Regions from separate parts of the Acidovorax sp. DMC1 genome, predicted to be linked through region 1. Evidence: predicted binding sites of a transcription regulator. Region 1 holds the regulator's gene; each other region holds the start of a gene.
The links. The regulator FNR, encoded in region 1, switches genes on or off when oxygen is low (the NO sensors DNR and NnrR bind a similar motif). The targets are predictions, from matches to a motif close to TTGATNNNNATCAA.
Positions count from the first base shown of each region.

Region 2: a site for FNR is predicted at 7,746-7,759, ahead of ACT531_RS03370 (universal stress protein). Genes of this name have one in related genera too.
Region 3: a site for FNR is predicted at 6,464-6,477, ahead of ACT531_RS16800 (TraR/DksA family transcriptional regulator). Genes of this name have one in related genera too.

Region 1 covers NZ_JBQUYO010000005.1:59,902-70,060, reverse strand. The annotation lists gene ccoS (cbb3-type cytochrome oxidase assembly protein CcoS) at 1-36, shown strand, start outside; gene ccoN (cytochrome-c oxidase, cbb3-type subunit I) at 101-1,540, shown strand; gene ccoO (cytochrome-c oxidase, cbb3-type subunit II) at 1,559-2,191, shown strand; gene ACT531_RS12315 (CcoQ/FixQ family Cbb3-type cytochrome c oxidase assembly chaperone) at 2,208-2,345, shown strand; gene ccoP (cytochrome-c oxidase, cbb3-type subunit III) at 2,370-3,284, shown strand; gene ccoG (cytochrome c oxidase accessory protein CcoG) at 3,377-4,822, shown strand; gene ACT531_RS12300 (FixH family protein) at 4,887-5,165, shown strand; gene ACT531_RS12295 (hypothetical protein) at 5,222-5,518, shown strand; gene fnr (fumarate/nitrate reduction transcriptional regulator Fnr) at 5,620-6,342, opposite strand; gene hemN (oxygen-independent coproporphyrinogen III oxidase) at 6,532-7,914, shown strand; gene ACT531_RS12280 (sulfite exporter TauE/SafE family protein) at 7,920-8,645, shown strand; gene ACT531_RS12275 (HD-GYP domain-containing protein) at 8,868-10,159, shown strand, end outside.
Region 2 covers NZ_JBQUYO010000001.1:713,370-723,528, forward strand. The annotation lists gene norR (nitric oxide reductase transcriptional regulator NorR) at 1-514, shown strand, start outside; gene ACT531_RS03335 (threonine ammonia-lyase) at 636-1,835, shown strand; gene ACT531_RS03340 (hypothetical protein) at 1,924-2,070, shown strand; gene queC (7-cyano-7-deazaguanine synthase QueC) at 2,166-2,876, shown strand; gene ACT531_RS03350 (phosphoenolpyruvate carboxykinase (GTP)) at 3,185-5,056, shown strand; gene ACT531_RS03355 (hypothetical protein) at 5,273-5,713, opposite strand; gene ACT531_RS03360 (LysR family transcriptional regulator) at 5,851-6,828, shown strand; gene ACT531_RS03365 (metallophosphoesterase) at 6,854-7,699, shown strand; gene ACT531_RS03370 (universal stress protein) at 7,813-8,235, shown strand; gene ACT531_RS03375 (fasciclin domain-containing protein) at 8,424-8,879, shown strand; gene ACT531_RS03380 (fasciclin domain-containing protein) at 8,935-9,873, shown strand; gene ACT531_RS03385 (TetR/AcrR family transcriptional regulator) at 9,975-10,159, opposite strand, start outside.
Region 3 covers NZ_JBQUYO010000008.1:110,628-120,786, forward strand. The annotation lists gene rpsK (30S ribosomal protein S11) at 1-205, shown strand, start outside; gene rpsD (30S ribosomal protein S4) at 298-921, shown strand; gene ACT531_RS16760 (DNA-directed RNA polymerase subunit alpha) at 1,039-2,031, shown strand; gene rplQ (50S ribosomal protein L17) at 2,186-2,578, shown strand; tRNA gene ACT531_RS16770 (tRNA-Met) at 2,601-2,677, shown strand; gene nhaR (transcriptional activator NhaR) at 2,844-3,740, opposite strand; gene ACT531_RS16780 (Rrf2 family transcriptional regulator) at 3,892-4,440, shown strand; gene ACT531_RS16785 (MarC family protein) at 4,537-5,130, opposite strand; gene ACT531_RS16790 (VOC family protein) at 5,127-5,540, opposite strand; gene ACT531_RS16795 (hypothetical protein) at 5,593-5,967, opposite strand; gene ACT531_RS16800 (TraR/DksA family transcriptional regulator) at 6,032-6,403, opposite strand; gene ACT531_RS16805 (glutathione S-transferase) at 6,527-7,174, opposite strand; gene ACT531_RS16810 (DUF2946 family protein) at 7,298-7,669, shown strand; gene ACT531_RS16815 (TonB-dependent receptor) at 7,750-10,086, shown strand; gene ACT531_RS16820 (YcnI family copper-binding membrane protein) at 10,101-10,159, shown strand, end outside.

The sequences.
Region 1 (10,159 bases):
GAACAAGAGGGGGAGCGCATTCTCCGAGACGGTTGACTTGTGTCAATGCCCGATAGCCGCGACTGCAACAAACTCTTACTGCAATACAAAGAGGTGCCCGATGGATTTTCCAAAAACAAATGCTGCGCACTACAACGATACGGTAGTGCGGCAGTTCTCTATCCTGGCCGTGGTGGTGGGGGTGGTCGGCATGCTGGTGGGCGTCATCATCGCTGCCCAGTTGGCTTGGCCAGAACTCAACTTTGGCATTCCGTGGCTGAGTTATGGCCGCTTGCGACCTTTGCACACCAATGCGGTGATCTTTGGTTTTGGCGGTAGCGCGCTGTTTGCTACCAGCTACTACGTGGTGCAGCGCACCTGCCAGGTCCGGCTTTTTGCGGGTCCTCTGGCCGCATTCACCTTCTGGGGCTGGGTGCTGGTCATTGCGGCTGCGGTGGTCAGCCTGCCCATGGGCTACACCCAGGGCAAGGAATACGCTGAACTCGAATGGCCCATCGACATCCTGATCACGCTGGTGTGGGTGTCCTATGCCATCGTGTTCTTCGGCACCATTGGAACCCGCAAGGTCAAGCACATCTATGTGGCCAACTGGTTCTTTGGTGCGTTCATCCTGGCCGTGGCGCTGCTGCACCTGGTCAACAGCGCAGCCATCCCTGCGGGCATGATGAAGAGCTACTCGGCCTATGCCGGTGTGCAGGACGCCATGGTGCAATGGTGGTACGGCCACAATGCCGTGGGCTTCTTCCTGACCGCTGGCTTCCTGGGCATGATGTACTACTTCATCCCCAAGCAGGCGGGCCGTCCGGTGTACTCGTATCGCCTGTCGATCGTGCACTTCTGGGCGCTGATCTTCACCTACATGTGGGCCGGCCCACACCACCTGCACTACACCGCGCTGCCTGACTGGACGCAATCGGTGGGCATGGTGTTTTCGCTCATCCTGCTGGCTCCCAGCTGGGGCGGCATGATCAACGGCATCATGACCCTGTCGGGTGCATGGCACAAGCTGCGTGACGACCCTATCCTGCGCTTCCTGATCGTGTCGCTGTCGTTCTACGGCATGTCCACGTTCGAGGGCCCGATGATGTCCATCAAGACCGTCAATGCCCTGAGCCACTACACCGACTGGACCATCGGCCACGTGCACTCCGGCGCCCTGGGCTGGGTGGGCCTGATTTCGATGGGTTCGCTGTACTACCTGGTGCCCCGTCTGTTCGGCAAGGACAAGATGCACTCCGTCAAGGCGATCGAGTTGCACTTCTGGATGGCCACCATCGGCATCGTGCTGTACATCGCCGCCATGTGGATTGCCGGCGTGATGCAAGGCCTGATGTGGCGCGCGGTCAACCCCGACGGCACGCTCACCTACACCTTCGTGGAAAGCGTGAAGGCGACCTATCCCTTCTATGTGATCCGTGTGGCCGGTGGCCTGCTGTACCTGGGCGGCATGCTGGTCATGGCCTGGAACGTGTGGCTGACTGCCATCTCGGGCCGTTCGGTCAAGGTGGCCATTCCTGCAGTGAACACGGCCCACGCCTGAGTCCGAAGGAGATCATTCATGTCCAATAACAACACATCTGCTTCGACCGGTTTCACCCATGAAAAGGTGGAGACCAATAACTTTCTGATGATCGTGCTGATCCTGATCGTGATCGCCATTGGCGGCCTGGTCGAGATCGTGCCCCTGTTTTTCCAGAAGTCCACGACCGAGGCGGTCAAGGGTGTCGAGCCTTACAACGCCCTGCAGCTGGCGGGCCGCGACATCTATATCCGCGAGGGTTGCTACAACTGCCACTCGCAGATGATCCGCCCCTTCCGCGCCGAGACGCTGCGGTATGGCCACTACTCGGTGGCGGGCGAGTTTGTGTATGACCACCCCTTCCAGTGGGGTAGCAAGCGCACGGGTCCCGACCTGCACCGCGTGGGCGGCAAGTACAGCGACGAATGGCATCGCATCCACCTGAACAACCCCCGCGATGTGGTGCCCGAGTCCAACATGCCCGCATACCCCTGGCTTGAGAAGAACCAGGTGGACCCCGCAGTGATGGCGCCCCGCATGAAGGCCCTGCGCACCGTGGGCGTGCCTTACACCGACGAGCAGATCACGGCTGCTGCGGGCGAGGTCAAGGGCAAGACGGAGCAGGATGCGCTCATCGCCTACCTGCAAGTCATGGGCCGTGCGCTCAAGTAAGCAAAGGAGATATCCCATGGACATCACCACCATGCGCATCGTCGCCACCCTGGCATCGATGGCCTGCTTCATTGGCATCTGGGTCTGGGCCTACCGAGGCCGCAACAAGGCCCGGTTTGACGAGGCAGCCCAGCTGCCTTTCGAGACAGATTGACCTTCACCAGAACGAGAACACCCCATGAGTGACTTCACCAGCAATTTCTGGTCGGTCTTTGTGACCACGCTGACCCTGGTCGGCATCATCGCCTGCGGCATCCTGCTTTGGATGGCGGGCCGCAAGAAGGTGGTGGCCACCTCCGACAACACCACCGGCCATGTCTGGGATGAGGACCTGGTCGAGATGAACAATCCCCTGCCGCGCTGGTGGGTGTGGCTGTTCGTCATCACCATCGTCTTTGGCCTGGGCTACCTGGCCGCCTATCCAGGTCTGGGCAGCTTCACCGGCAAGCTCAACTGGACGCAGAAGGGCGAGTACGAAGCCGAAATGGCCAAGGCCAAGACGGAGCTGGAGCCGCTGTACGCACGCTTTGCCTCCATGAAGCCTGAAGACGTTGCCGCCGACCCCCAGGCCCATGCCATTGGCGAGCGCTTGTTCATGAACAACTGCGCACAGTGCCACGGCTCCGATGCGCGCGGCAGCAAGGGCTTTCCGAACCTGACGGACAACGACTGGCTGCACGGCGGCACACCCGAGAAGATCCGCGAGACGCTGGAGAAGGGCCGCATCGGCAACATGCCTCCCATGGCGGCCGCCGTGGGCTCCCCGGAAGACGTGCGTAACCTGTCGCACTACGTGCTGAGCCTGTCGGGCAGCCCCCATGACTCGCTGCGCGCATCGCTGGGCAAGGCCAAGTTTGCGGCCTGCGCAGCCTGCCACGGCATGGACGGCAAGGGCAACCAGGCACTGGGCGCGCCCAACCTGACCGATGACATCTGGCTGCATGGCTGGGGCGAGGCCGCCATCACCGCCATGATCAACAACGGCAAGGTCAACCAGATGCCTGCACAGGCCGAAAAGTTGACCGAGGCGCAGATCGGCGTACTCTCTGCCTATGTGTGGGGCCTGTCGAACAAGCAGGTGGCTGCACGCTGACCTGGCTGCCGGGCGGTGCGTGAGACGCACCGCCCGGGTTTCCGTTTGAAGGCACCCCTTTTGCGCCTTAATTCCGTTCACAAAGCGACACCATGAGCACACCCAGCGAGCCGGCTCGCAAGGTCATCCCGATTACGCCAGTCGCGGCAGATGCGTCTTCTGCGGGCGAGATCATCTCGCTGTACGAAGCGCAAAAGAAGATCTACCCGCGTTCCATCAGCGGCCTGTTTGCGCGCTGGCGCTGGGGCATGGTGTTTCTCACGCAGCTGGTGTTTTACGGGTTGCCGTGGTTTGAGTGGGGCCAGCGCCAGATGGTGCTGTTTGACCTGGGGGCTCGCAGGTTCTACATCTTTGGCTTGGTGCTGTATCCGCAGGATTTCATCTACCTCACCGGCCTTCTGATCATTTCGGCGTTGTCGCTGTTCCTGTTCACCGCGGTGGCCGGGCGTCTGTGGTGTGGCTTTGCGTGCCCGCAGACGGTGTACACCGAAATGTTCATGTGGATCGAGCACAAGATCGAAGGCGATCGCAGTGCCCGGCTCCGCCTGGACAACGGCCCTTGGACGTTCGAGAAGATCCGCAAGAAGTTTTTCAAGCAGGTGGTGTGGATTACGGTGGCCCTGTGGACGGGGTTCACCTTTGTGGGGTACTTCGTTCCCATTCGCGAGCTGGGCAGCGAGCTGCTGGCGTTCCAGGGCAGCTGGCAGATTTTCTGGGTCCTGTTCTACGGTTTTGCTACCTACGGTAATGCGGGCTTCATGCGCGAGCAGGTCTGCAAGTACATGTGCCCTTACGCGCGCTTTCAGAGCGCTATGTTTGACAAGGACACGCTGATCGTTACCTACGACCCTGAACGTGGCGAGCAGCGTGGTCCGCGCAAGAAGAACATCGACTACAAAGCCCAGGGCTTAGGTGACTGCATCGATTGCTCGTTGTGTGTGCAGGTCTGTCCCGTGGGCATCGACATCCGCAAGGGTTTGCAGTACGAATGCATTGGCTGTGGCCTGTGTGTGGACGCCTGCAATACCGTGATGGACAAGATGCAGTACCCGCGTGGGCTCATCCGCTATTCGACCCAGAACGGCGTGGCCAAGCACTGGACGCAGTCGCAGATGTTGCGCCGCGTGCTGCGCCCCCGCGTGCTGATCTACAGCGCCGTGCTGGTCACACTGTGCGTGGCCATGTTGGCCAGCCTGGTGGCGCGCACGCCGCTGAAGGTGGATGTGGTGCGGGACCGCGCCGCGCTCTCGCGCATCGTGGCGGGAGGCAAGCTGGAGAACATTTACCGGCTGCAGATCATGAATGCCACCGAAGGCGAGCAGCGTTATCGCATCAGTGCGCGAGGCCTGGAGGGGCTGGAAGTGGCTTCTGAGGCTGAAGTGGACATTGGCGCGGCGGAGTCTCGCTGGGTGGCCGTGCGTTTGCAGATTCCTTATGGTTCCGCTACGCCCGGATCACACGCCGTTCAGTTTGATGTGCAGGCCGTAGGAGCAGCGGCCCATGTCACGGAGAAATCCGTGTTCCTTGTACCGCGCTGAGCGGTATTCCGGTGGGGCCCTTCAGGGCCGCACTTTGACCGATATTGTTGAGGAGTAAAGCACCATGTCTTCAAACCCTGCCATTGCAACCCCGGCGGCAACCGTACCCTGGTGGAAGTTTGGCCATGTGTGGCTGGTGATTGCCGGTCCACTGATCGTGATCGTGGCGGGCTTTGTGACGCTGTGGCTGGCGATTTCGCGGCCCGACCCTGTGGTGGCGGAGGACTACTACCGCCAGGGCATTGAAATCAACAAGACACTGGCGGCGCCGGAGAAGAGTCTGGCGCCGGCCCTCAAGGCCCGCAACCATGCGGCCACCCCTGTGCAAGACCAACCACGCTGAAACCTCTAGGGTCGCACACCCTGGCGACCCCGGCAGCACCAGGAGACAGAACCTATATGTGGACGCAACGCCTGATGTGGATTGCATGGCCCGCCTTTTTGATGGCGGGTGTGCTGGAGATGCTGGTTTTTGCCATGGTGGACCCCCAGGACCTGCATTGGTTCGGGCAGCCTCTGGCGCTGTCGAGGCAGGGGGTGTACACCCTCGCATTTTTTGTGTTCTGGGCCATCACCATGGCCACCAGCGCGTTGACCACGCTGCTGTCCATGTCACCGTTTGAGGTCAACCGCTGTCCCGTGCCCGACGGGGAGCGCCCTGACGATTGCCGAAAGACATCGTCGTCTTGCTCCTGAGCCTTTTTCGCCGGTTCATGCGGGCATGCGCTGCATGCCGTTTTAGAAGGGACCGTAGGGCTTTTGTACCGCCCCGACCCTCAGCCGACGAGGGGCCGTACTCAGTGGCAGGTCTGCTGGCTGTTCACAATGCGTCGCAGGGCATCGGTGTCGAGGATGCGCACATGGCGCTGTTTGACTTCCACGATGCCTTCTTCCACAAACTTGGAGAAGGTGCGGCTCACTGTTTCAAGTTTGAGGCCCAGGTAGCTGCCGATCTCTTCGCGCGTCATGCGCAGCACCAGTTCCGATTGCGAGAAGCCCCGTGCATGCAGGCGCTGCACCAGGTTGAGCAAGAAGGCCGCCAGGCGCTCCTCGGCACGCATGCTGCCCAGCAGCAGCATCACACCATGTTCGCGCACGATCTCGCGGCTCATGATCTTGTGCACGTGGTGCTGCAGGGCCGTGACTTCGCGGGACAGTTCTTCGATGCGGTCGAAAGGCATGACGCAGACCTCGGCATCTTCCAGGGCCACCGCGTCACAGGTGTGGTGGTCATTCACGATGCCGTCCAGCCCGATGATCTCCCCCGCCATCTGAAAGCCTGTGACCTGGTCGCGACCGTCTTCGGTGGCCACACAGGTCTTGAAAAAACCGGTGCGGATGGCGTACAGGGACGTGAAGGACTCGCCATTGCGAAACAGCGTGCCGCCGCGCTTGACCTTGCGGCGGACAGCAACGACCTCGTCAATGCGCTGCAGTTGCTCTTCGTTCAAGCCCACGGGCATGCACAGCTCGCGGAGGTTGCAGTTGGAGCAGGCGACTTTGATGGTGAGCGGGTTCATAAACACATGGGCTTGGGTTAGCGGTCAAGCATATCGCGCTTGCCGTACACGAACCTGAATACAGAGCGCGGGCAAGCGGCTGACCTTCATCAAATTGTCGCCGTATCGCTTGCGGGTTCACTTGATGCAGGTCAAGGACATGTCCCAGAGCCTACGGCACAGTCAAGGTGTACGCAAGGAAATTTCCCCATGACTGCTGTTTCGCCAGACCTTCTGCGCCGCTTTGACGTGCCAGGGCCCCGCTATACATCCTATCCAACGGCCGACCGTTTCGTGGAGGCGTTTGGTCAGGAAGACTATGTGCTGGCGCTGCAACAGCGCCGCTCGGGCACGCTGGCCAAGGCCATGCCGCTGTCCCTGTACGTGCACATCCCGTTTTGCGAATCCTTGTGCTACTACTGTGCCTGCAACAAGATCATCACCAAGCACCATGACCGCGCCGAGGTCTACTTGCGCTACCTGAGCCGCGAGATCGACCTGCACACCGCGCACTGTGGCGTAGGACAGGTGGTGAGTCAACTGCACCTGGGCGGTGGCACGCCCACCTTCCTATCCGATGATGGATTGCGGGAGCTGATGGCCATGCTCAAGCGCAGCTTCACGCTGGCGCCTGGGGGGGAATACTCGATCGAGGTGGACCCTCGCACCGTCAATGCCGAGCGTCTTGCACTGCTGGCTGAGCTGGGGTTTAACCGGCTGAGTTTTGGCGTGCAGGACTTTGATGCCGAAGTGCAGAAGGCTGTGCACCGCATCCAGCCTGCCGAACAGGTGTTTGCGCTGGTTGAGTCTGCGCGTTCGTTGGGCTTTGACTCAGTGAATGTGGATTTGATCTACGGCCTGCCGCGCCAGACGCCCGAGTCTTTTGACCGCACGCTGGCTCAGGTGGCGCAACTGCGGCCTGACCGCATCGCGCTGTATGCCTATGCGCACTTGCCAGAGCGTTTCAAGCCACAGCGTCGCATCATCTCTGCGGAGTTGCCCACGGGCGCGAGCAAGCTCTCCATGTTGTCGCGCTCGCTCGATGCCTTCATGGATGCTGGATACGTGTACGTGGGCATGGACCACTTTGCGCTGCCCACCGATGCCCTGGCCGTGGCCAAGCGTCAGGGGCGCCTGCACCGCAACTTTCAGGGCTACAGCACGCAGCCGGACTGCGACCTGATCGGCCTGGGCGTATCGGCCATAGGCCGTGTGGGGGCAACCTACAGCCAGAACTCCAAGACGCTGGATGAGTACTACGACTTCCTGGACCAAGGGCGGTTGCCCGTAGTGCGCGGGTTGGCGCTCACGCGCGACGACCTGGTGCGCCGTGCGGCCATCATGGCCCTGATGTGCCAGGGGGAACTGCTGTTCGAGCCGATGGAGCAGGCATGGCTGATCGACTTCCGCCAGTATTTCGCTGCGGAGTTGGCTCAATTGGAGGGCATGCAGGAGCAAGGGCTGGTGCGCGTTGGGCCTGAGGGCATTGAAGTGACCGCGACCGGTTGGTTCTTCGTGCGGGGCATCGCCATGGTTTTTGACCGCTATCTGCAGGCAGACCGCAACCGCGCCCGGTTTTCGCGCATCATCTGATACCTATGCTTACCACGGTTGGCTGGACTGCTTTGCTCATGGGACTCGCCGGCGGGTCCCACTGCTTGGCCATGTGCTCCGCGCCCTGTGGAGCGCTCGTGGGTCAGGGCGGCGCTCCACAGGCGGATGGGAGTGCCGAGCAGGTGGTGCGCTGGGCGCCGCGTGGCGGTGCGCTGCAGCGCACCGTGGCCTTTCATTTGGGGCGCTTGGTGGGATATGCCAGTGCCGGTGCATTGGCGGCCTTGGCCATGGACAGTTTGGCATGGCTGACCCAGCAGACCACCGCGCTGCGTCCCGCCTGGACGCTGATGCACGTGGCGGTGATGGCTTGGGGGCTCATGATGATGGTGCAGTCGCGCCAGCCTGCTTGGGTGGAGCAGGCTGGCCGCTCCGTGTGGGCGCGTGTTCGACCGCTGGTCGGGGCGCCAGGCGGCGTGATGGCGGCCGGGGTCCTGTGGGCCCTGATGCCGTGCGGGCTGCTTTATTCGGCCCTGTTGGTCGCCGCGCTCAGTGGAGGGCCGCTGGAGGGTGCCCTGACCATGGCCCTGTTTGCCGTGGGAAGCGGGGTCTGGCTGGTGGGTGGCCCCTGGGCTTGGAGCAGCCTTCGCAACCGCCTGAATCTTGCTCGGGCTCAGTGGGGCACGAGGGCCGCAGGCGCCATGCTGTGCGCGGTCGCTGCCTGGGCGTTGTGGATGGATCTCATTTACAAGCCGTCGCTCTGGTGCCGCTGAGCGGGCGGCGCTGATTTGTCCTGTCACCCCCAATCGCCCGGTAGTTCCAAGCGGGGCGATGTCCCAGCCCAGGGGGGCTGCTGTGCTCCCGTCAGGCCCGATTTCTGCCAAGTGTTGCCGGATCGCTGCGCGGTCTGCCGGTTCTTCGCCACGTCACTGGAACTGGTGATAATCTGCGTAACTATTGGTGGCATTGATGTCGCCATGTATCGTGCGCCTGACGTGAACTCATCCATCCTCATCGACATCAGCCAACTGCGTGTCGGCATGTACATCCAGCTCGACGTGGGCTGGATGCACCATCCGTTCCCGACCAGTAGTTTCCGGGTGGCGTCGTTGGAGCAGATTGCCACCTTGCGCGAGCTGGGGTTGACCGAGGTTCGCTACGTCCCCAAAAAGAGCGATCCAGAACTGCAGGAGCTGGTGCCTGCCGCCTGGAGCGTGCCCGAGATGACAGCCCCACCGCCCAACGGCCTGGATGCGCCCGGGCCTGGTACGGCCACTGTCGTAGACCCCGAGGCGCAGCGTCGCCGCGAACTGCTGGAAGCACAAAACCGGGCCTTGGCCGCCTGCAATCAGCGTTTCTCAGAAGCCACGCGGCAATACCAGTCCATGGAGCGCACGGTTTCCGAGTATCCAGACCAGGCCAGGGCCAAGGGCGAGGCGCTGGTTTCTGGATGCGTGACTGAACTGCTGGAAAACGGCGACTCCGTCATCCGGCTGCTGTCCGAGGGCGTGGGCGAGCGCAACGGATTGCATCCGATCAATGTGATGGTGATTTCGCTGCTGCTGGGGCGATCCCTGGGCATGAAGAGCGAGGAGCTGCACGATCTGGGTGTGGCCGCATTGATCCACGACATTGGCAAGCTCAAGCTGCCGCCCAATCTGCGCCAGCCGACCCCTTCCATGATCCCGATGGAGCGCACACGCTACGAAACCCACGTGGCGGAATCCGTTGCCCTGGCCAAACGCATGGGGTTTGCCGATGCCGTGCTGACGGCCGTGGCGCGGCACCACGAAATGTGTGACGGCAGTGGTTTTCCCCAGCGCCTGAAGGGGCCCGATCTGGGGCGCATGAGCCAGGTCCTGGCACTGGTCAACCAGTACGATCGCATGTGCAACCCGGCGATGGGGGTGACGGCGCTGACGCCCCATGAGGCGCTTTCCGTCATCTTCGCCCAGCTTAAGGCCCGGTTTGATTCGGTGGTCCTGGGGGCTTTCATTCGCATGATGGGTGTCTACCCGCCCGGCTCCATCGTGCAGTTAGTCAATGACCGGTATGCCATCGTGGCCTCGGTCAATTCGTCGCGGCCCCTGCGGCCCAAGGTCATCGTGCACGACCCACGGGTGCCCAAGGAAGAGGCTCCGATCCTGGATCTGGAAACTGTCCCTGAGCTGGGCATACGGCGCAGTCTCAAGCCCGCGCAGCTGCCGCGTGACGCGCTGGACTACCTGTCGCCGCGACAGCGTATCTGTTACTTTTTTGAGCGAGCGGTGAGTCCCGGCCCTGACGA
Region 2 (10,159 bases), on a different contig from region 1:
GGTGCCCATCCCGCCGCTGCGCGAGCGGGGCAACGATGTGCTGCTCATTGCGGGCCGGTTTCTGGAGTTGAACCGTGCGCGCCTCGGTCTGCGCAGCCTGCGGCTGTCGGCCAGCGCGCAAGAGGCGCTGCGCCGATACCCTTGGCCCGGCAATATCCGCGAGCTGGAGCATGTGATCAGCCGGGCCGCCCTCAAGGCGCTGAGCCGGGGTGTGAGCCGCACCGACATCGTGACGCTGGAGCCCGTGCTGCTGGACCTGGACGCCCACGCCGCCAGCGCAGCCCCTGCCCCGCTGGACGCGAGTGCTCTCGCTCAGGCCACAGAGCCACCCGCGACTGCCTCCACGACGGACACAGCCGGCAGCCCGCTTCGCGACGCCGTGGATGCTTGCCAGCGGCACGCCATCACCCAGGCGCTGGCGCGCCACCAGGGCAACTGGGCCCAGGCCGCGCGTGCGCTGGAGGTGGACGCGAGCAACCTGCACAAGCTGGCGCGCAGGCTGGGTCTCAAATAGATCATCAAAATTGATAGCTGCTAACGCATGATCCTCTTGCGCTTGGAGTACTTTTCACTCCATTTTTCGGCCTGCACCCGCCGCCGCGCTCCAACGGCGCGCATTGCGCCACAATCGGCCCATGCTGACCCTTCAAGACATCCGCGACGCCGCCACCCGCTTACAAGGCCAGGTGCTGGACACCCCCTGTGTCGAATCCAAGACGCTCTCGCAGATCGTGGGTGCGCAGGTGTTCCTCAAGTTCGAGAACCTGCAGTTCACCGCGTCCTTCAAGGAGCGCGGCGCCTGCAACCGTCTCACGCTGCTTACCGACGAGGAGCGTGCGCGCGGCGTGGTGGCCATGAGCGCTGGCAACCATGCCCAAGGCGTGGCCTACCACGCACAGCGCCTGGGCCTGCGCGCAGTCATCGTGATGCCGCGCTTCACGCCCGGCGTGAAGGTGGAGCGCACGCGCGGATTTGGCGCGGACGTGGTGCTGCATGGCGACACGCTGGAAGAAGCCCGCGCCCATGCCTATGCACTGGCAGACGCGCAGGGCCTGACCTTTGTGCACCCGTATGACGATGAAGGCGTGGCTGCGGGACAGGGCACTCTGGGCCTGGAGATGCTGCAGGCCGTGCCCGACCTCGATACGCTGGTGATCGCCGTGGGCGGCGGCGGGTTGATCTCTGGAGTGGCCACGGCCGCCAAGGCGCTCAAGCCGGGCATCGAGATCGTGGGCGTGCAGACCGCACGCTTTCCGGCCATGGTCAACGCCGTCAAGGGTACGCACCACCCGCAGGGCACCTCCACCATCGCTGAGGGTATTGCCGTGGGCACGCCGGGCAAGATCACGCAAGAGATCGTCAAGCGCCTGGTGGACGACCTGGTGCTGGTGGACGAGGGCGACATCGAACAGGCGGTGCTGATGCTGCTGGAGATTGAAAAGACCCTGGTCGAAGGCGCAGGGGCTGCTGGCTTGGCGGCGCTGGTGCGCTACCCCGAACGCTTCCAGGGCAAGCGCGTGGGCCTGGTGCTGTGCGGCGGCAACATCGACCCGCTGCTGCTGGCGGCCATCATCGAACGCGGCATGGTGCGCTCGGGGCGCCTCGCGCGCATCAAGGTCAGCGCACGCGATGTGCCCGGCGTGTTGGCGCACATCACCGCCACCGTAGCCGACGCGGGTGCCAACATCGAGGAGGTGCACCACCAGCGCGCCTTCACCATGCTGGCCGCGCAGAACGTGGAGATTGAGCTGGTGCTGCAAACCCGGGGCAAGACCCATGTCGATGAGGTGCTGGGACAGCTGCGGGCGGCGGGCATGCAGGCCGACCTGATCTGAGAGCCTGTGCATAGAGACCACAGGGTTTTGCCCCTGCACAGGTTCTCGCGGCTAGAATTGCGCAAGTTTTAAGCATCTGGAGCCAACCATGTCTGACCACAACACTTCGCACGCCTCTGCAACGCCATCGAACGACCCCGTGGAAAACGTCGTTCACGTGGTCCCCGTGGTGCTGCCAGTGGTGGGCGGCATCATGATGTTCCTGCTGGCGTTCATCGCCGTGATGATGGCCTGACCGCTCCGGCAGGCATCACCCCCACAGCCCCGCAGTGCGGGGCTTTTTTTCGTCCAGCCCCCCACATTCCATCCTCGTTTGACCTGGAGAACCCCATGAGACCCGGACACGCACTCGTCCTCTTTTCCGGAGGCCAGGACTCCACCACCTGCCTGGCCTGGGCCCTGGAGCACTTTGTCCATGTGGAAACCATCGGCTTTGACTACGGCCAGCGCCACCACATCGAGCTGCAGGCGAGGCAGACGGTGCTGGCGTCGCTGCGCGCGCAGTTTCCGCAGTGGAACGCCCGGCTGGGCGACGACCACATGCTCGACCTGGCGGTGCTGGGCCACATCAGCGACACCGCGCTGACCAGCGACGCCGAGATCCAGATGACTGCGGCCGGCCTGCCCAACACCTTTGTGCCGGGGCGCAACCTGCTGTTTTTCCAGCTGGCGACCGCCGTGGGTTACCGGCGCGGGCTGCACACCCTGGTGGGCGGCATGTGCGAGACCGACTTCTCCGGCTACCCCGACTGCCGCGACGACACGCTCAAGGCGCTGCAAGTGGCGGTGTCGCTGGGCATGGGCCAGCGGTTCACGTTCGAGACGCCCCTCATGTGGCTGGACAAGGCCGAGACCTGGGAGCTGGCGCGGACCCTGGGTGGGCAAGCACTGGTCGATCTGATCGTGAACGACTCGCACACCTGCTACCACGGCGTGCGCGACACGCTGCATGCCTGGGGCTATGGCTGTGGCACCTGCCCGGCCTGTGCGCTGCGCAAGGCGGGCTTTGAGCGCTGGAGCGGTGCGGCGACCCGTCCCTAGCGCCACAGCCCGGCGCCTGCCGGGCGTCGGATCACATGCATAACCCTATGTTTTTTTTGCATGGTTTTGACCCCTGTCTGACAGACAAATGGGCGGCAGATTCATAAAATTGACATCCCAGCCGACCCGCGGAATCCGTGGAACTAGCCTCCACCCGTGGGGCTGACACACGCTCCCGCCCGCCGACTGAGCACGAAAGCCGTTTTTTCAAAGGCAGCGCTCAGCACCGCAATTGCGCCAGGCCTCGCCGTGACCCGTTCGGTCCGCTTCCTTTGGAAAAACGTTTTTTCAACTTAGGAAGCTCCCCGATGAACGCACCCACGATGCAGGGCCTGAATCTCAACGCCCCCGCTTACGTCAAAAACGCCCGGCTGCTCGCCTGGGTGGCCGACATGGCCGCCCTGTGCAAGCCCGACAGCATCTACTGGTGCGATGGCTCCCAGGAAGAGTACGACCGCCTGTGCCAGCAACTGGTCGATGCCGGCACCTTCAAGAAGCTGAACCCCGCCAAGCGCCCTGGCAGCTTCCTGGCCTGGTCCGACCCATCGGACGTGGCCCGTGTGGAAGACCGCACATACATCTGCTCGGCCGCCAAGGAAGATGCCGGCCCCACCAACAACTGGATGGCCCCCGCTGAAATGCGCGCCACGCTGCAGCCGCTGTTTGACGGCTGCATGAAGGGCCGCACCATGTACGTGGTGCCCTTCAGCATGGGCCCGCTGGGCAGCCACATTGCCCACATCGGTGTGGAGCTGACCGACAGCGCCTACGTGGCCGTGAACCAGAAGCTCATGACCCGCATGGGCAAGGCCGTATACGACGTGCTGGGCGTGGAAGGCGAGTTCGTGCCCTGCATGCACACCGTGGGCGCGCCCCTGGCCGAAGGCGAAAAGGACACGACGAGCTGGCCTTGCAACCCCAAGGTCAAGTACATCGTGCACTACCCCGAAACGCGCGAAATCTGGTCCTACGGCTCGGGCTACGGCGGCAATGCGCTGCTGGGCAAGAAGTGCCTGGCCCTGCGCATCGCCTCCACCATGGGCCGTGACCAAGGCTGGCTGGCCGAGCACATGCTCATCCTGGGCGTGACCAACCCCCAAGGCAAGAAGTACCACGTGGCAGCAGCCTTCCCCAGTGCCTGCGGCAAGACCAACTTCTCCATGCTGGTGCCGCCCGAGGCGGGCTTTGCCGGCTGGAAGGTCACCACCATCGGTGACGACATTGCCTGGATCAAGCCCCATGCCGACGGCAAGATGTACGCCATCAATCCCGAGGCTGGCTACTTTGGCGTGGCCCCCGGCACCAACATGCACACCAACCCCAACTGTATGCGCAGCCTGGACAAGGACGTGATCTTCACCAACGTGGCCCTGACGGACGACGGCGACGTGTGGTGGGAAGGCATGGAAAAGGACACCGGCAAGCTGCCCGACCACCTGATCGACTGGCAAGGCAAGGACTGGACGCCCCAGATCGCCAAGGAAACCGGCGCCAAGGCTGCCCATCCGAACTCGCGCTTCACCGTGGCTGCCACCAACAACCCGGCGCTTGACCCTCAGTGGGACGATGCCAATGGCGTGGCCATTGACGCCTTCATTTTCGGCGGCCGCCGCTCCACCACCGTGCCGCTGGTAACCGAAGCCCGCACCTGGACCGAAGGCGTGTACATGGCAGCGACCATGGGTTCCGAAACCACCGCCGCCGCCTTTGGCGCCCAGGGCGTTGTGCGCCGTGACCCCTTCGCCATGCTGCCGTTCTGCGGCTACAACATGAGCGACTACTTCCAGCACTGGCTGAACATGGAAGGCCAAATTGCCGCCACCGGCAAGGCGCTGCCCAAGGTGTTCTGCGTGAACTGGTTCCGCAAGGACGAAGCCGGCAAGTTCGTCTGGCCCGGTTATGGCGACAACATGCGCGTGCTCAAGTGGATGATCGACCGCATCGAAGGCCAGGCCGCCGGCCAGGAAACCATGTTCGGCGTGGCCCCGCAGTACGCCGAGATCAACTGGACCGGTCTGGATTTCAGTGCCCAGAAGTTCGACGCCGTGACCAGCATCGACAAGGCCGCATGGACGGAAGAGTTCAAGCTGCACACCGCACACTTTGAGCAGCTGGCCTACCACCTGCCCCAAGCGCTGCTCGATACCAAGGCGCAACTGGAAAAGCGCCTGGCGGCCTGATACGCCCATTCGATCCAGGAAGCTCCCCCACTCAAAGCCGTCTCGCACTCGCGGGACGGCTTTTTTTCGCCTCCGCGCTGCAGCTACAGCAGCGGCCTGGAGCACCAGGAATGGGGCATGTGGGGCATGACAAACGCAGACACAAAAAAAGCCGTGGCGTCTGCCACGGCTTAAATTCGCTGGATTGCGCAGCGTGTGCTGCGCTAAACCCTCAGTTCAGTAGTACTTGCGAATGCTGTCCACGGTGGGAATGCCCATTGCGTGGTTCAGCTCGGCCATGATGCGGGGGTCCTTCAGGGCGACTTGCCAGGTGCGCTGGTCTTCAGCGGCGCGGCGACGGCTTTCGGCCCAAGCCAGCGCGGAACCGCGCAGCGCCACACCGGCGCGACGGGCAGGGCTGGTCAGCAGGGCCAGCGCGGCGAAGGCCACGAGCCACAGCACCATCCAGGCAGCCAGCAGGTGGCCTTCGGTCCAAGTGTCGATCACCTGGTTGGCAACCACCAGCAGCGCGGAGACCACGGCGGCCAGCAGCAAGGAGGCTGCGCCACGCGCGCCGTCAAAATGGGCGGCAGCGCTCTTCAGGGCGGCGGCAGCGTTTTCGGCGCGGACAACGCCGGGGTGTTCGGTGGGGTACTCAACGTGTGCAAAGGCGGTCATTTCGGTTTCCCTTTTCTAACGCTTGTGGCGAGATTGCCGGGCGATGGGGTGATATTAGGGTTTACCCTTTGCATGTTCAAGTTTATATTTTGAATCATTGATATTCATATCAGTGATGAATATGCTGTAGGGTCACCATGACCCCTCTGAACTTCCGCTCCCTGGACCTGAACCTGCTGCGCGTCTTTGACGAGGTGATGGCCGAGCGCAGCCTTACCCGGGCCGCGCACAAGCTCTCCATCACCCAGCCGGCCGTCAGCAACGCCATGCGGCGCCTGCGGGACGTGGTGGGCGATGAACTGGTGGTGCGCAGCGGCCAGGGGGTGGAGCCCACGCCGCGCGCACTGGCCCTGTGGCCGCCGGTGCGCGAGGCCCTGGCCCATTTGCAGGAGTCCCTGGCGCCCGGTCACTTTGACCCGGCAACGGCCGAGTCCACCTTTGTGCTGGCCATGGCCGATGCCACGGCGGCGACGCTGGTGCCCGCCCTGGTGGAAATCATCGAGCGCGAAGCCCCTGGCATCTCCATTCGCGTGCTGCCGCTCACCACGCGCGACCCCCGGCGCCTGCTAGAGGAAGAGGCGGCCGACATGGCCGTGGGCTACTTTCCCGCAGCGCTTGCCGACCTCACCGCGCGGGCGCAATCGGGCGGCGTGGTGGCCTTTGAAAGTCGCCGACTGTACGACGGCGAATACGTGTGCGTGATGCGCCAGGGCCACCCTTTGGCCGACGCCCCGCTGACGCTGGACACCTACTGCGCCGCGCGGCACATGCTGGTGAGTTTTTCGGGCCGCCCTTTTGGCTTCATCGACGAAGCCCTGGCGTCGCTGGGCCGCGAGCGTAAGGTGGTGATCACGGTCAATCAGTTCTTCACGGCAGGGCGGGTGGTGTCGGGCTCGGACCTGTTGACCGTGCTGCCACGCCACTTTGTGCCGGTGACCGGCATTGCCGACGCCCTGGAGCAACGGGCCCTGCCGCTGGACGTGCCCGCCGTGCACGTAGATGCCCTGTGGCGCCGGCGCGGCCCCCAGCAGGCCGCGATGACCTGGCTGCTGCAGGCCCTCGCGCAGTCAGCGCGACGCACCTTCCCCGGGCAGGACCTGCACGGCACGCCGTAGACTGCACCCATCTGCGCCCAATCTGATGAATATCCAGCTTCTCTCCGACCTCCATCTGGAGGCTCACCCGCACTTTGTGCCCGAACCCGCCCCCGGCGCCGATGTGCTGGTGCTGGCGGGGGACGTGGGCTCCTACCAGCAGGGCTCTCAACTGGACGACGACGACTTCGGCCTGGCCCGGTTTTCGACGTTGCCCCAATATGCAGGCTGGCCGACCCCCGTGCTGTTTGTGCCCGGCAACCACGAGTACGACGCCCAGGACTTCGATGCCGCGCACCTGCGCCTGCGCCAGACCTGCGAGCGACTGGGCATTGTGTGGCTGGAGCGCGAAACCCTGGTGCTGCAAGGCGTGCGTTTTGTCGGCACGACGCTGTGGAGCGATTTCGACGCACTGGCCGACCATGAGGGCACGACCGACCTCACGCGCCGGCTCAAGCTGCGGGACAAGGCCTTTCGCGCGGCCAACTTCTACCTGCGCAAGACCGGGGGCACGCGCCACACAGAGCCGTTTCTGGCCGAGCCCATGCGCGAGCAGGCGCTGGTCTGCCAGCAGTGGCTGCGCGATGTGCTGCAGCAGCCTTTTGACGGCCCCACCGTGGTCGTCACCCACTTTGCGCCCAGCCTGCGCAGCGCCGACCCCCGCTACGGTCTGGTGCCTGGCACAGCAGGGTTTTGCAACGCACTGGACGACCTGCTGATGCACACCCCGCTGTGGCTGCATGGCCACCTGCATGCGCCCAGCGACTACACCGTGCAGGGCCAGCGCAGCGACGGATCGCCCTGGCAGTGCCGGGTGGTGGCCAACCCGCTCGGTTACGCACGCAAGGGCGAGCAGGCAGCGTTTCAGCCGCGCTGCGTGGTCACCGTATGATCAGCATGCGGTTCGTACGAATCCGCCACGCGCCGAACAGAACAACATGACCCAGGTCAAGACAACAGGCACCCGCGCAGAGTAGTCTGCCCCATCCCTTTTCGGAGAACACCATGAACATCCTGCTTGCTGTCGATGGCAGCGCCTACACCAAGAAAATGCTGGCCTACCTGGCCACCCACGAAGAACTGCTGGGCGGCACCCACACCTACACCGTGCTGACGGTGCAGGCCCCGCTGCCTCCCCGCGCCCGTGCCGCGCTGGGCAAGGAAGTGGTGGACAACTACCACGCCGAAGAAGCCGAAAAAATCCTCGCACCGGTGTGCAAGTTCCTCGGCCGCCATGGCGTGGATGCCAAGCGCAGCGTCAAGGTCGGCGCGGTGGGCGAAACCATCGCCAAGGTGGCAGACACCGGCAAGTTCGACCTGCTGGTTATGGGTTCGCACGGCCATGGTGCCATCGCCACGCTGGTGATGGGCTCGGTGACCACCCAGGTGCTGGCGCACAGCAAGGTACCGCTGCTGATCGTTCGCTGAACTGCCAGCTCCGCTGCGCAACTGCGCAACACCATCCAAAAGCCCTGCCTTGCAGGGCTTTTTTTCATCTCGTTACGACTAAATGGTTATTGAATAACCAATCAGTTTACTTTTGTACCAAATGGTTATACATTCGCGCCACGCCCATCTTGGCGTGTCAATTCCATCGAAACCGAGAGGAACGACCCATGAAGAAGACTCTGATTGCACTCGCTCTGACCGCTGGCGCCACCTTCAGCGCCATGGCGCAAGACATCGTCGATACCGCTGTGAAGGCGGGCAACTTCAAGACCCTGGTGGCCGCCGTGCAGGCCGCCGGTCTGGTGGACACCCTCAAGGGCCCCGGCCCATTCACGGTGTTTGCTCCCACCGACGAAGCCTTCGCCAAGATCCCCAAGGCCACGCTGGACGGCCTGCTGGCCGACAAGGCCGCACTGACGAAGGTGCTGACCTACCACGTGGTGCCCGGCAAGGTCATGGCCAAGGATGTGAAGGCCGGCAAGGTCAAGACCGTGCAAGGCCAGGAACTCACCGTCACCACCAACATGGGCGTGATGGTGGACCAGTCCAAGGTCATCGCCGCCGACGTGGCCGCCAGCAACGGCGTGATCCATGCGATCGACACGGTGCTGATGCCCAAGTAAGCCACAGGCACCACTGCTCTTTTCACCCACCATCCATTCACGAGGAGAAGCCGCCATGAACACCGTATTCAATCGCCGCACCGTCCTGATGGCCGCCGCCCTGGGCGCCAGCACCACCCTGTTGCAGGCCTGCGGGGGCAGCGACGACGAACCCCAGCGCAACATCGTCGAACTGGCGCAAAACACCCCCGAGCTGAGCATCCTGGTCGAAGCCGTGGTCGCAGCAGGCCTGGCGCCCACGCTGAGCACAGGCACGCTCACCGTGTTCGCGCCCACCAACGCAGCGTTTGCCGCGTTGCTGACCGAACTGGGCGTGACCAAGGAAGCGCTGCTGGCCAACAAGCCCCTGCTGACCGCCGTGCTGACCTACCACGTGCTGGGCAGCAAGGTGATGCGGGCTGATGTGCCTCTGGGCAAGGCGATCACGCCGGTGTCGGGCGGCTTCTTCAAGATCGAGTCGAACAACGGCCTGAAGATCACCGACGGCCGCAACCGCGTGAGCACCATCACCAGCACCGACATCCAGGCCAGCAACGGCGTGGTGCATCTGGTGGACAAGGTGCTGCTGCCCGCCGACAAGGACATCGTGGCCACGGCCTCGGCCCTGCCGGACTTCAGCATCCTCGTCGAGGCCGTAGTGGCCGCGGGCCTGGTGAGCACACTGCAAGGCGCTGGCCCTTTCACTGTGTTTGCCCCCACCAACGCCGCGTTTGCTGCGCTGCTGACCGAGCTGGGCGTGACCAAGGACGCGCTGCTGGCCAACAAGACCCTGCTGACCCAGGTGCTGACCTACCACGTGGTGCCCGCGCGCGTGCTCAAGGCCGAAGTGCCCGTCAATACCGCCATCACCACCGTGCAGGGCCAGACCTTCACCATCAACGCCAGCTTGGTGATCACCGACCAGAACATGCGCACCAGCAGCATTGTGGCCACCGACGTATTCACCAGCAATGGAGTGATCCACGTGGTGGACAAGGTGATCCTGCCCAAGTGACAGGACCGCAGGTGCTGCCTGGCCCCACCGGCGCAGCACCCACACAGCAAAAAGCCCGGCATGCCGGGCTTTTTGCTGTGTGGCCTATGAAGCTGCCTGGCTCAACGCGCCGCCAGCCCGTCAAAACAGGTGCGCACCACCAGGTCCACGATTTCGGCGTCCGAATACTGCCCGCCTTCCTTGAGGAAGCTCACCACCGGGTCGCACGCACGCGCATACAGGGTGTACAGCACGACCAGCGGTGGCAGCGTGGGGCTGATCACCCCTTGGGCCTGGGCCTGGGTGA
Region 3 (10,159 bases), on a different contig from region 1:
AGCCCAGGTGGCTTCTGAAGTGGCCGGCCGCGCTGCTATCGATCAAGGTATTAAGAACCTTGATGTGGAAATCAAGGGCCCAGGTCCTGGTCGTGAGTCGTCGGTGCGCGCACTGGGCGCACTGGGCATCCGCATCACATCGATCTCCGATGTGACCCCGGTGCCTCACAACGGCTGCCGCCCCCAAAAGCGCCGTCGTATCTAATTTCTCTCTAAGCCCACCGCCGCCTGTGAACGCGCAAGCGCCTCAGGCGGCTCCCGCAATGGTTTGCGGCAGATGACACAAAGGAAGCTCAAGTGGCACGTTACCTCGGCCCCAAGGCCAAACTCTCCCGCCGTGAAGGCACCGACCTGTTCCTGAAGAGCGCACGTCGCTCCATCGCGGACAAGTCCAAGTTCGACTCCAAGCCTGGCCAACACGGCCGCACTTCGGGCGCCCGCACTTCTGACTACGGTCTGCAACTGCGCGAAAAGCAGAAGGTCAAGCGCATGTACGGCGTGCTGGAAAAGCAGTTCCGCCGCTACTTTGAAGCTGCCGACGGCAAGAAGGGCAACACCGGCGCCAACCTGCTGTTCCTGCTGGAATCGCGTCTGGACAACGTCGTGTACCGCATGGGTTTCGGCTCCACACGCGCCGAAGCACGCCAGCTGGTGTCCCACAAGGCGATCACGGTGAACGGCAAGTCGGTGAACATCGCTTCGTACCTGGTCAAGGTGGGCGACGTGGTGGCTGTCCGCGAAAAGTCCAAGAAGCAAGCCCGCGTGGTCGAGGCTCTGCAATTGGCAGCCCAAGTGGGCATGCCTGCCTGGGTGGAAGTGAACGCCGACAAGGCTGAAGGCGTGTTCAAGAAGGTGCCCGACCGCGACGAGTTCGGCGCTGACATCAACGAATCGCTGATCGTTGAGTTGTACTCGCGTTAATCCGTAGAGTACGGAAGTATTTCAAGCAAACCGTCCCTGAACCGCGAGGCATCGCGGTTTAGGTGCTTCACCAGCCTTACCGGTGTAACGAGCTGGGGGTATTGAGAGGAAGTCTGAATGCAAACCAATTTGCTGAAACCCAAGGCGATCAATGTCGAGCAGCTTGGCCACAATCGTGCCAAGGTCGCACTGGAGCCGTTCGAGCGTGGGTACGGCCACACGCTGGGCAATGCCATCCGGCGCGTCCTGCTCTCGTCCATGGTGGGTTACGCAGCGACGGAAGTCACGATTGCAGGCGTTCTGCACGAGTATTCGTCCATCGACGGCGTTCAAGAGGACGTGGTCAACATCCTGTTGAACCTCAAGGGCGTGGTGTTCAAGCTCCACAACCGTGACGAAGTGACACTGAGCCTGCGCAAAGACGGCGAAGGTGTGGTCACCGCCCGTGATATCCAGACCCCTCACGACGTGGAAATCGTCAACCCGGATCACGTGATTGCCAACCTGTCTGCTGGCGGGAAGCTGGACATGCAGATCAAGGTAGAGAAGGGTCGCGGCTACGTGCCCGGTAACCTGCGCCGCTATGCCGACGAATCGACCAAGTCGATTGGCCGCATTGTGCTGGACGCATCGTTCTCCCCCGTGAAGCGCGTGAGCTACACCGTGGAAAGCGCCCGTGTGGAGCAGCGTACCGACCTGGACAAGCTGGTGGTCGAGATCGAAACCAACGGTGCGATCACTGCCGAAGACGCTGTGCGCGCATCGGCCAAGATTCTGGTGGAGCAGCTGGCGGTATTCGCACAGCTCGAAGGCGGCGAACTGGCTGCGTTCGATGCGCCTGCAGGCCCACGTGGCAATGCGACGTTCGATCCGATCCTGCTGCGTCCCGTGGACGAGCTGGAACTGACCGTGCGTTCTGCCAACTGCTTGAAGGCGGAGAACATCTATTACATCGGTGACCTGATCCAGCGCACCGAGAACGAGCTGCTCAAGACGCCTAACCTGGGCCGCAAGTCGCTCAACGAAATCAAGGAAGTGCTGGCATCGCGCGGCCTCACCTTGGGCATGAAGCTTGAGAACTGGCCTCCAGCAGGTCTGGACAAGCGTTAAGCCAAAGCTATAATCGAAGGCTGCCCAAAGTTTGGGCGCCCGGTTTGATGTCCCCCGAAAGGGGGACTTTTCGTTCCCCATGGGGAACAGTGCCTCGGACAGTACCTGATCCGGCTGCCCGATTTAATTACATAGACAGTAGAAAGAAAGCACCATGCGCCACGGACACGGCCTTCGCAAACTCAACCGCACCAGCTCGCACCGCCTCGCGATGCTGCAGAACATGATGAACTCGCTCATCGAGCACGAAGTCATCAAGACCACCGTTCCCAAGGCCAAGGAACTGCGCCGCGTGATCGAGCCCATGATCACCCTGGCCAAGGAAGACTCCGTGGCCAACCGCCGCCTGGCTTTCAACCGTCTGCGCGACCGTGATAGCGTGACCAAGCTGTTCAACGACCTGGGCCCCCGTTTCAAGGTGCGTCCTGGTGGCTACACCCGCATCCTGAAGATGGGCTTCCGCGTGGGCGACAATGCGCCTATGGCCCTGGTCGAACTGGTCGACCGTGCTGCAGAAACCGAAAATAATTCGGCAGCAGCTGAATAATAGGGTATAATTTACTTCTTACCGCGCGATGGAGCAGTCTGGTAGCTCGTTGGGCTCATAACCCAAAGGTCGGAGGTTCAAATCCTTCTCGCGCAACCAAAACATAGCAATCCTTGCTAAAGCAAACCGCCCACTACCCAGTGGGCGTTTTTGTTTGTGCGCCCGATGGTTGACGCGCTAGGCGCTGCCAAGGGTGGATTGCCTTCGCGGTCTCCTGTTCAGACTGCCGTGGAGGTGCCCGACTACCGCGACGTTTCCGACGGGCTCAATGGGCAAAAAGATCCGCCTTCGCGGCTTTGGTGATGGCCACCACACAAGGGTGGGTGATGCGCCTTTCGACGGAGATGGCAAAGAACTCCTCCACCAGTTCGGAGGAGCGCCCTATGACTTCCACGCCAAACTGGGCCGTGGTCTCCTCGTCCAGCACGGAGGGAGAGGTGAAGATGCCTCGGCCTTCACGTCCAAACGCATTCATTAATGCGCTGTCATCGAACTCACCGACCAGACGGGGCTGCAGTTGGTGCTTGTTCAGCCAATGGTCGAGCTGTTGGCGCACGGACGACATGGGCCCCTGAATGAGCATGGGCGCGCCGTGCAGGCACTGTGGGAATGGTCCCTCCAGCTGCGCCCGCAAGGCAGGGGCGCACAGAAAACTCATGCTGCTGGTGCCCAGCGGGTGGTTGAACGCCTTGACGCCGATCTTGTTGGACACCGGCTCATCGGCCAGCACCAGGTCCAGCCGGTGCAGGCTCAACTGCGCAATCAGTTCGGGAAACTTGCCCTCATGGCAGGTCATGTGCACGCGCTGCGGCATCCCCAGCGCGGGCTCCAGCAGGTGGTAGGCGACGGATTTGGCAATCGAGTCGGCCACGCCCACCCGGAACTCCAGGGGCTTCTCGTGCCCGCGCGCCAGCCGGATGGACTTCTCCAACTCGTCCCCCAGTGCAAAGATCTGCTCGGCATAGCCCAGTGCCACGCGGCCCTCGCTGGTCAGCTCCAGGCCGCGCCCCCGCTTACGGAACAGGTCGTGGCCTAGCCATTCTTCCAGCTGCTTGATCTGGCCAGACAGCGTTTGCGGTGTGGTGTTCAGCTGCTCACCCGCCCGCATCACGCCGCCTGCCTTGGCCACCGTCCAGAAGTAACGCAGGTGCTTGAAATTCATGAAGACCTCAAAGCTTCGAAAAAATCGAAGAAAAAAACACGATAAAACGAATATACGCGAAGTATGAAACTCTCTACATTGACGTTTGGCAGCTTCCGTGGCGATCTGCGCCGCGGCCTAGAGCTGCCTGTGTTCACAAGGAGTAGCAACGATGCGTATCACGACCCGAGGACAGCTGGCGGTATCCGCCATGACCGACCTGGCCCTGCGCCAGAAGCTGCGGCCCGTGCCCTTGTCCACCATCAGCGCGCGGCAGGGCATTTCCCTTTCGTACCTGGAGCAGCTGTTCAGCGCGCTGCGCCGTGCCGGCCTCGTGGACAGCACCCGCGGGCCAGGCGGCGGCTACACGCTGGCGCGGCAGGCCGAACAGGTGTCGGTGGCCGAAATCATCCTGGCGGTGGAGAACCTCAAGAACGACGAGCTGCAGAACCTGGGCGCCGGCCAGGCTGCGCAGGTCAAATCCATGACGGGCGAGCTGTGGACCAGCTTCAACTCCCGCGTGATGGAATACCTGCAGTCGGTGACGCTGCAGGACTTGGTGGACCAGGCCCTGAAGCAGGGCACGGTGGTGGAGGAAAAGGCCCCGGCTGCCCGGACCAAGCTGCCCCTGGCGCCCAAGCCCCGTCCACTGATGGCGCGGGTCAATGTGCCCAACTCGGTGTTTGCCTTGGGGAGCATGCCGATCCTGCAGCGCCGCTGAGGCGAAGGGACCCTGCGGTGGTGCAAGGCGTCGGGTGCGGCGCCAAGCCCACCGAGGCTGGCGCAGCGGCAGGCTGCCTGGCTGCCGACGGCTACGTTACAACTGGTGTGCGAGCTGCTTGATGCCCCGGATCAGCATCTCGACCGAGATCGCAACCAGGATCAGACCCATCAGGCGTTCAAACGCCATCACCACGCGTTCGCCCACCAGGCGCTGGATGCGTTCGGCCAGCAAGAGCACGACAGCGCACACGGCCATGGTGACGCACAGCGCGCCCACCCATTCCCATCGCCGCTCCGGCGCCTGGGCCACCAGCAGCATGACGGTGGCCAGTGCCGACGGGCCTGCCAGCGCAGGAATGGCCAGCGGCACGATCAGCGGCTCGCCCGGAAGCTCTGCCTGCGGGCCGTCTGCCGACGGAAAAATCATGCGCAGCGCGATCAGAAACAGCACCACGGCGCCGGCAATCTGCAGCGACAGGTCGCTCAGGTTCATCACCCGCAGAAACTCTGCCCCGAAGAACAGGAACACCAGCAGCAGGGCAAACGCAATCAGTACCTCCCGCAGGATCACCCGAGCACGGCGCTCGGCCGCCACACCCCGCAGGGCATTGGCAAAGATGGGGATGTTGCCCAGCGGATCGGTGATCAGCAGGAGCAGGATGGTGGCCGACGCGAAAGTGTAGCTCACGTTGCGTACACCGCGTCCAGCGAGCGAAATCCCTTGATCTCGATCGGATTGCCGCTGGGATCGTGGAAGAACATCGTCCACTGCTCGCCGGGCTGGCCTTCAAAGCGCACCTGCGGCTCCAGCACGAAGGCAGTGCCGGCGGCCTTCAACCGCGCGGCCAGTGCATGCCAGTCGGGCAGTTCCAAAATGGCGCCGAAATGCGGCATGGGGACCAGGTGGTCCCCCACATGCCCGGTGTGGGCGCTGGCAAACGGTGTACCCAGGTGCAACGAGATCTGGTGGCCAAAAAAATCGAAGTCCACCCAGGTGTCGGTGCTTCGGCCTTCCTGGCAGCCCAGCACGCCGCCATAAAAGTGGCGGGCGGCGTCCAGGTCGGTGACGTGAAAGGCGAGGTGAAAGAGGCTGCGCATCCCGCAGAGGATAGCAGCCAGGGGCCACGCCGTGGGGGGGGCGGGAGCTCGGTCAGGCGACCGACGGATCGGCGGCCATGTTGTCAAACTTCTTGAAGTACTGGCGCGCCATGGCCACCAGCTGGGCGTCTGTCGGATGGTCGGCGGCCACCGAGTCCACCACCACACCGGCCACGGCCGCATGGTGCTTGGCGGCCCAGTCGCGGAACTGGTTGCGCACCAGGCCTGGGCCGGCCAGCAGCACCTCGCGGGTGTGGGTCAGGGCCTGCGCCACTTCGGCAAAAAACGGCGCGAGGTCTTCGACCTTGCCCTGGTGCTTGTGGTGGCTGCGGGACTTGATGCGCTGGGCCTCGGCGTGTTCGCGGTCGAACATCACCACATGGGCTTCGGATTGGTCCATCCAGACAACGGCGTGAAAAGTGCTCATGAATCGGCTTTCTTGAAGTGATGACAAAAACGGGAAGGAAGAGGGGCGGAGCGGGCGAACCTGCTCACGCAGCACGCGGGTGTTGCTCGGCCTTTTCCTGGCATTGCACACAGCGCGCTGCCTCGGGTTGGGCATGCAGGCGGGCGGCGGTGATGTGGGCGCCGCAGTCCGTGCACTCGCCATAGGTGCCCGCTTCGATGCGGGCGAGGGCGGCTTCGACAGCGGCGAGGTGCGCGGTTTCGCGTTCGCCCAGGGCAAATTCCAGTTCGCGCTCGGTGGCCACCTGGGCGCGTGGGTCTTCCGGTTGCCCAAAGTGTTCAGCGGCCACTTCGGCGCGACCGATGACGCCGCCGCGCTGTGCGGCCAACTGGGCCAGCAACTCGGACTGCTGGTTCAGCAACTGCTGGCGAAATGGGGCGGCTTGGGTCTTGTCCATGCGGGGTCTCCTCGGGGTGATCGGATACCTGCATGGTGCGCCTGTGCGCGGCGCGGTGGGTTGACCAAGGTCAAGGGATGGCGCGCGGTGTCACTGCCCGGGTGACACCGCTGCGGGGCGGGCTCAGCGCTTGGGCGGGCGCGCCAGCATTTCGGCGGTGTTGGTCTTGCGGTCCGCGTTCACGCGCTGCACATGGGGGCGCTCGGCCATGCGGGCCAGGTAGTCGCGCACGGGCAGGTCGGCCAGATAGTCCTTGCCATAGATGATCTTGGTGGCCGAGCTGACCAGCGGCAGGTGCACGATGGCCGCGCAGTCGGCCATGGTGAAGGTGTCGCCGCCCACGTAGGGGCTGAACTGGGCCAGCTGGCCGAAGGCGGCAATGTTCTTCTGCAGCTGTGCGCCGACCTTTTCCTTGGCAGTGTCGCTCACAGTGCCCCCAAAGAAGGCCTGGGGATACAGGTTGCGCGCGACCAGCTCCAGGTGCAGTTCCAGAAAGGTGATCAGCTCGCGCACCTTGGCGGCCTGGTAGGGGTCTGCCGGGATCAGCGGGTGCTCGGGGTGGGCGGCTTCGATGTAGTCGGCCATCACTGCAGACTCACACAGCGGTCCCTGCGGCGTGCGCAGGTAGGGCACCTTGCCCAGCGGGCTGGCGCTGCGGTCGGTCTCGCCCACCCAGGCCAGTTCTTCGGTGAACGGCAGGCCCTTTTCGAGCAGGGCCAGCTTGACCTTGTTGTAGTAGTTGCTGGCCGAAAAGCCGCAGAGTGTGAGCATGGGGTGTCTCCTAGTTTGTGGTGTTGGCAGGCGCACATCCTAGGTCGGTGGGTGGCGCCAAGCGGTCACGCAGATGACCCGCGTGCCGGTCGGCGTGAGCTGCGCACCTACAATGGCGCCTCCATGTCGTTGCCGTCCTTGCAAACCCTTCGCAGCCTTCGCTGGCTCGCCCGCCTGGTGCTGGCGTGGTTTGTGTTGTCGATCGGCGTGGCTGTGGCGTCGCCACTGGTGCATCCGCAGGCCATGGAGCTGATCTGCTCGGGCTCGGGAGCGATCAAAGTGCTGGTCAAGACCGATGACGGCGCCAAGGAACTGTCCAGCCACACGCTGGACTGCCCGCTGTGTGCGCATGTGGGCGCTCCCCCTCCTGCCTCCCAGGCCCAGCTGCCTGTGGTTCACCCCCTGGCGCATGCCCTGCGCCCCATCCCTGCCGCGCACATTGCAGCGCGCACTGCCGCGCCGCTGCCGCCGCGCGGGCCCCCATCGCTCTCCTGAAATCGCTATTGATTCGATAGCTGTTTGCGCATTATTCACATGCGCTTGCGGCCTATTTGGTTTGATTTTCAGGAGTTTCCATGCGCAAAAGCCGCATGGCGCTGGCCGTGGCCAGTGCCTTTCCCATCGTCCTGGGCATCACATATGCCGGGGCTTCTTCCGCATTCGCCCAGACCGCTGACAGCAATGGCAGCAGCACTACCAGCCATGCCCCGGTCAAGGAACTGGGCGTGGTCACCATAAGCGCTGGCCAGCCCACCTCACTGCCCACGCAGATCCCCACCACCATCGAGGGCGTGACGCGCGAGCAGATCGAGCATTCGATCAACGCCACCGACAGCGAAGACGCGCTCAAGTACCTGCCCAGCCTGCTGGTGCGCAAGCGCTACATCGGCGACTACAACCACGCCGTGCTGTCCACCCGCGCATCGGGCACGGGCAACCCGGCGCGGTCCATGGTGTTTGCCGACGGCATCTTGCTCTCCAACTACCTGGGCAACGGCCCTACCAACGCTCCACGCTGGATGCTGGTCACGCCCGAGGAGATCGAGCGCGTGGACGTGCTCTACGGCCCCTTCTCAGCAGCGTACGCGGGCAACTCGGTGGGCGCGGTGGTGGACTACGTCACGCGCATGCCCACAAAGTTCGAGGCCCACGGGCAGGTCAGCTACCAGCACCAGCCGTTTGACCTGTACAACACCAACGGCACCTACGGCGGCAAGCAGGTCAGCGCCTCGGTGGGCAATAAAAATGGCGACTGGTCCTGGTTCCTCAACTTCAACAAGACGGACAGCGAAGGCCAGCCGCTCACCTTCCCCACGCGCCTCGTGTCCGCAGGCACCGTGGGCAGTGCGGGCACACCCGTGACGGGCGCGGTGCTGGACAACAACCGCAGCAACCAGCCCTGGTATCTGCTGGGCACCGCCACGCAATACCACACGCAGCAAGACCATATCAAGGCAAAGATCTTCTACGACTTCTCGCCCACTGTGCGGGCCGCCTACACCTTCGGCTGGTGGCACAACGAATCCGAAGGGCGCCCCGCCAGCTACCTGCGCGATGCCAACGGCAATGCGGTCTACAGCGGCACGGTCAATATCAATGGCCGCTCGTTTGCGCTCACGCCGACGGACTTCAACGTTTCCAACGAAGACCTCACGCATTTCATGCACGGCCTGTCGGTCAAGAGCCGCACGCAAGGCGTGTTTGATTGGGAGGTAGCCGCCAGCCTGTACGACTACCAGACCGACACCCTGCGCGCCGCCACCGTCGCACTGCCTGCGGCGCTGAACGGCGGGGCAGGGCGCATCGTCAACAGCAAGGGCACGGGCTGGAACACGCTGGCTGCCAAGGGCACCTGGCGACCCGATGGGGTGTTGGGCGCGCACATCGTGGACTTTGGCCTGCAGCGCGACAGCTACCAGCTGCGCACGGTGGAGAACGCCACGACGAACTGGATCAACGGAGCCGCAGGCGCCCGGAACCAGGCCTTCAATGGCGACACCCAGTTGCTGGGCCTGTGGGCGCAAGACACCTGGAAGATCGCACCCCAATGGAAGGCCGTACTAGGCGCCCGCGCCGAGCGTTGGAGCGCCAGCAACGGGCAGACGGGCAACGCCACCACCACCGTGGGTCACCCCGAGCGCAACGAGACCTATGTCTCGCCCAAGGCGGCCGTGGCCTACCAGGCCAGCGACCTGTGGGTGCTCAAGGCATCGACAGGCCGCGCCGTACGCATGCCCACGGTGTCTGAGCTGTACCAGGGCGGCATCAGCGGCAGCGGCACGCTCATCAACAACGACCCCAACCTGCGCCCCGAAAAGAGCTGGACCACCGAGCTGACGGCCGAGCGGGACCTAGGCAGCGGTTTGCTGCGCCTGACCGCGTTTTTTGAGCGCACCAAGGACGCGCTGTACTCGCAGACCAATGTGCTCGTGACCCCCAACGTGACCAATGTGCAGAACGTGGACGCGATTCGTACCAAGGGCCTGGAGCTGTCGTACCAGGCCACCAACGTCTTCGTGCGCGGGCTGGAGCTGGGCAGCAGCCTGACCTGGACGGACTCCAAGATCACGAAGAACGACAAGTTCCCGGCCAGCGTCGGTAAATGGCAGCCACGCATCCCCGAGTGGCGCGCCACCGCCGTAGCCACCTACCGGCCCGACGACAAATGGTCGTACACCTTGGGCGCGCGCTACAGCGGCAAGCAATACAGCACGCTCGACAACAGCGACCCCAACGGTTTTGCCTACCAGGGCGCGAGCAGCTACTTCACCACCGATGTGCGCGTGCGCTACCAGATCACCAAAGCGGTCAGCGCCGCCGTGGGCATCGACAACCTGAACAACTACCAGTTCTGGAACTTCCACCCCTACCCGCAGCGCAGCTACATGGCTGAGTTGAAGGTCTCCCTCTGAAAGGAATACTTCCCATGTTGTTGAATACTATGAAAAAGATAGCTACTGCCGCATGTTTGACTAGCGCTACCGC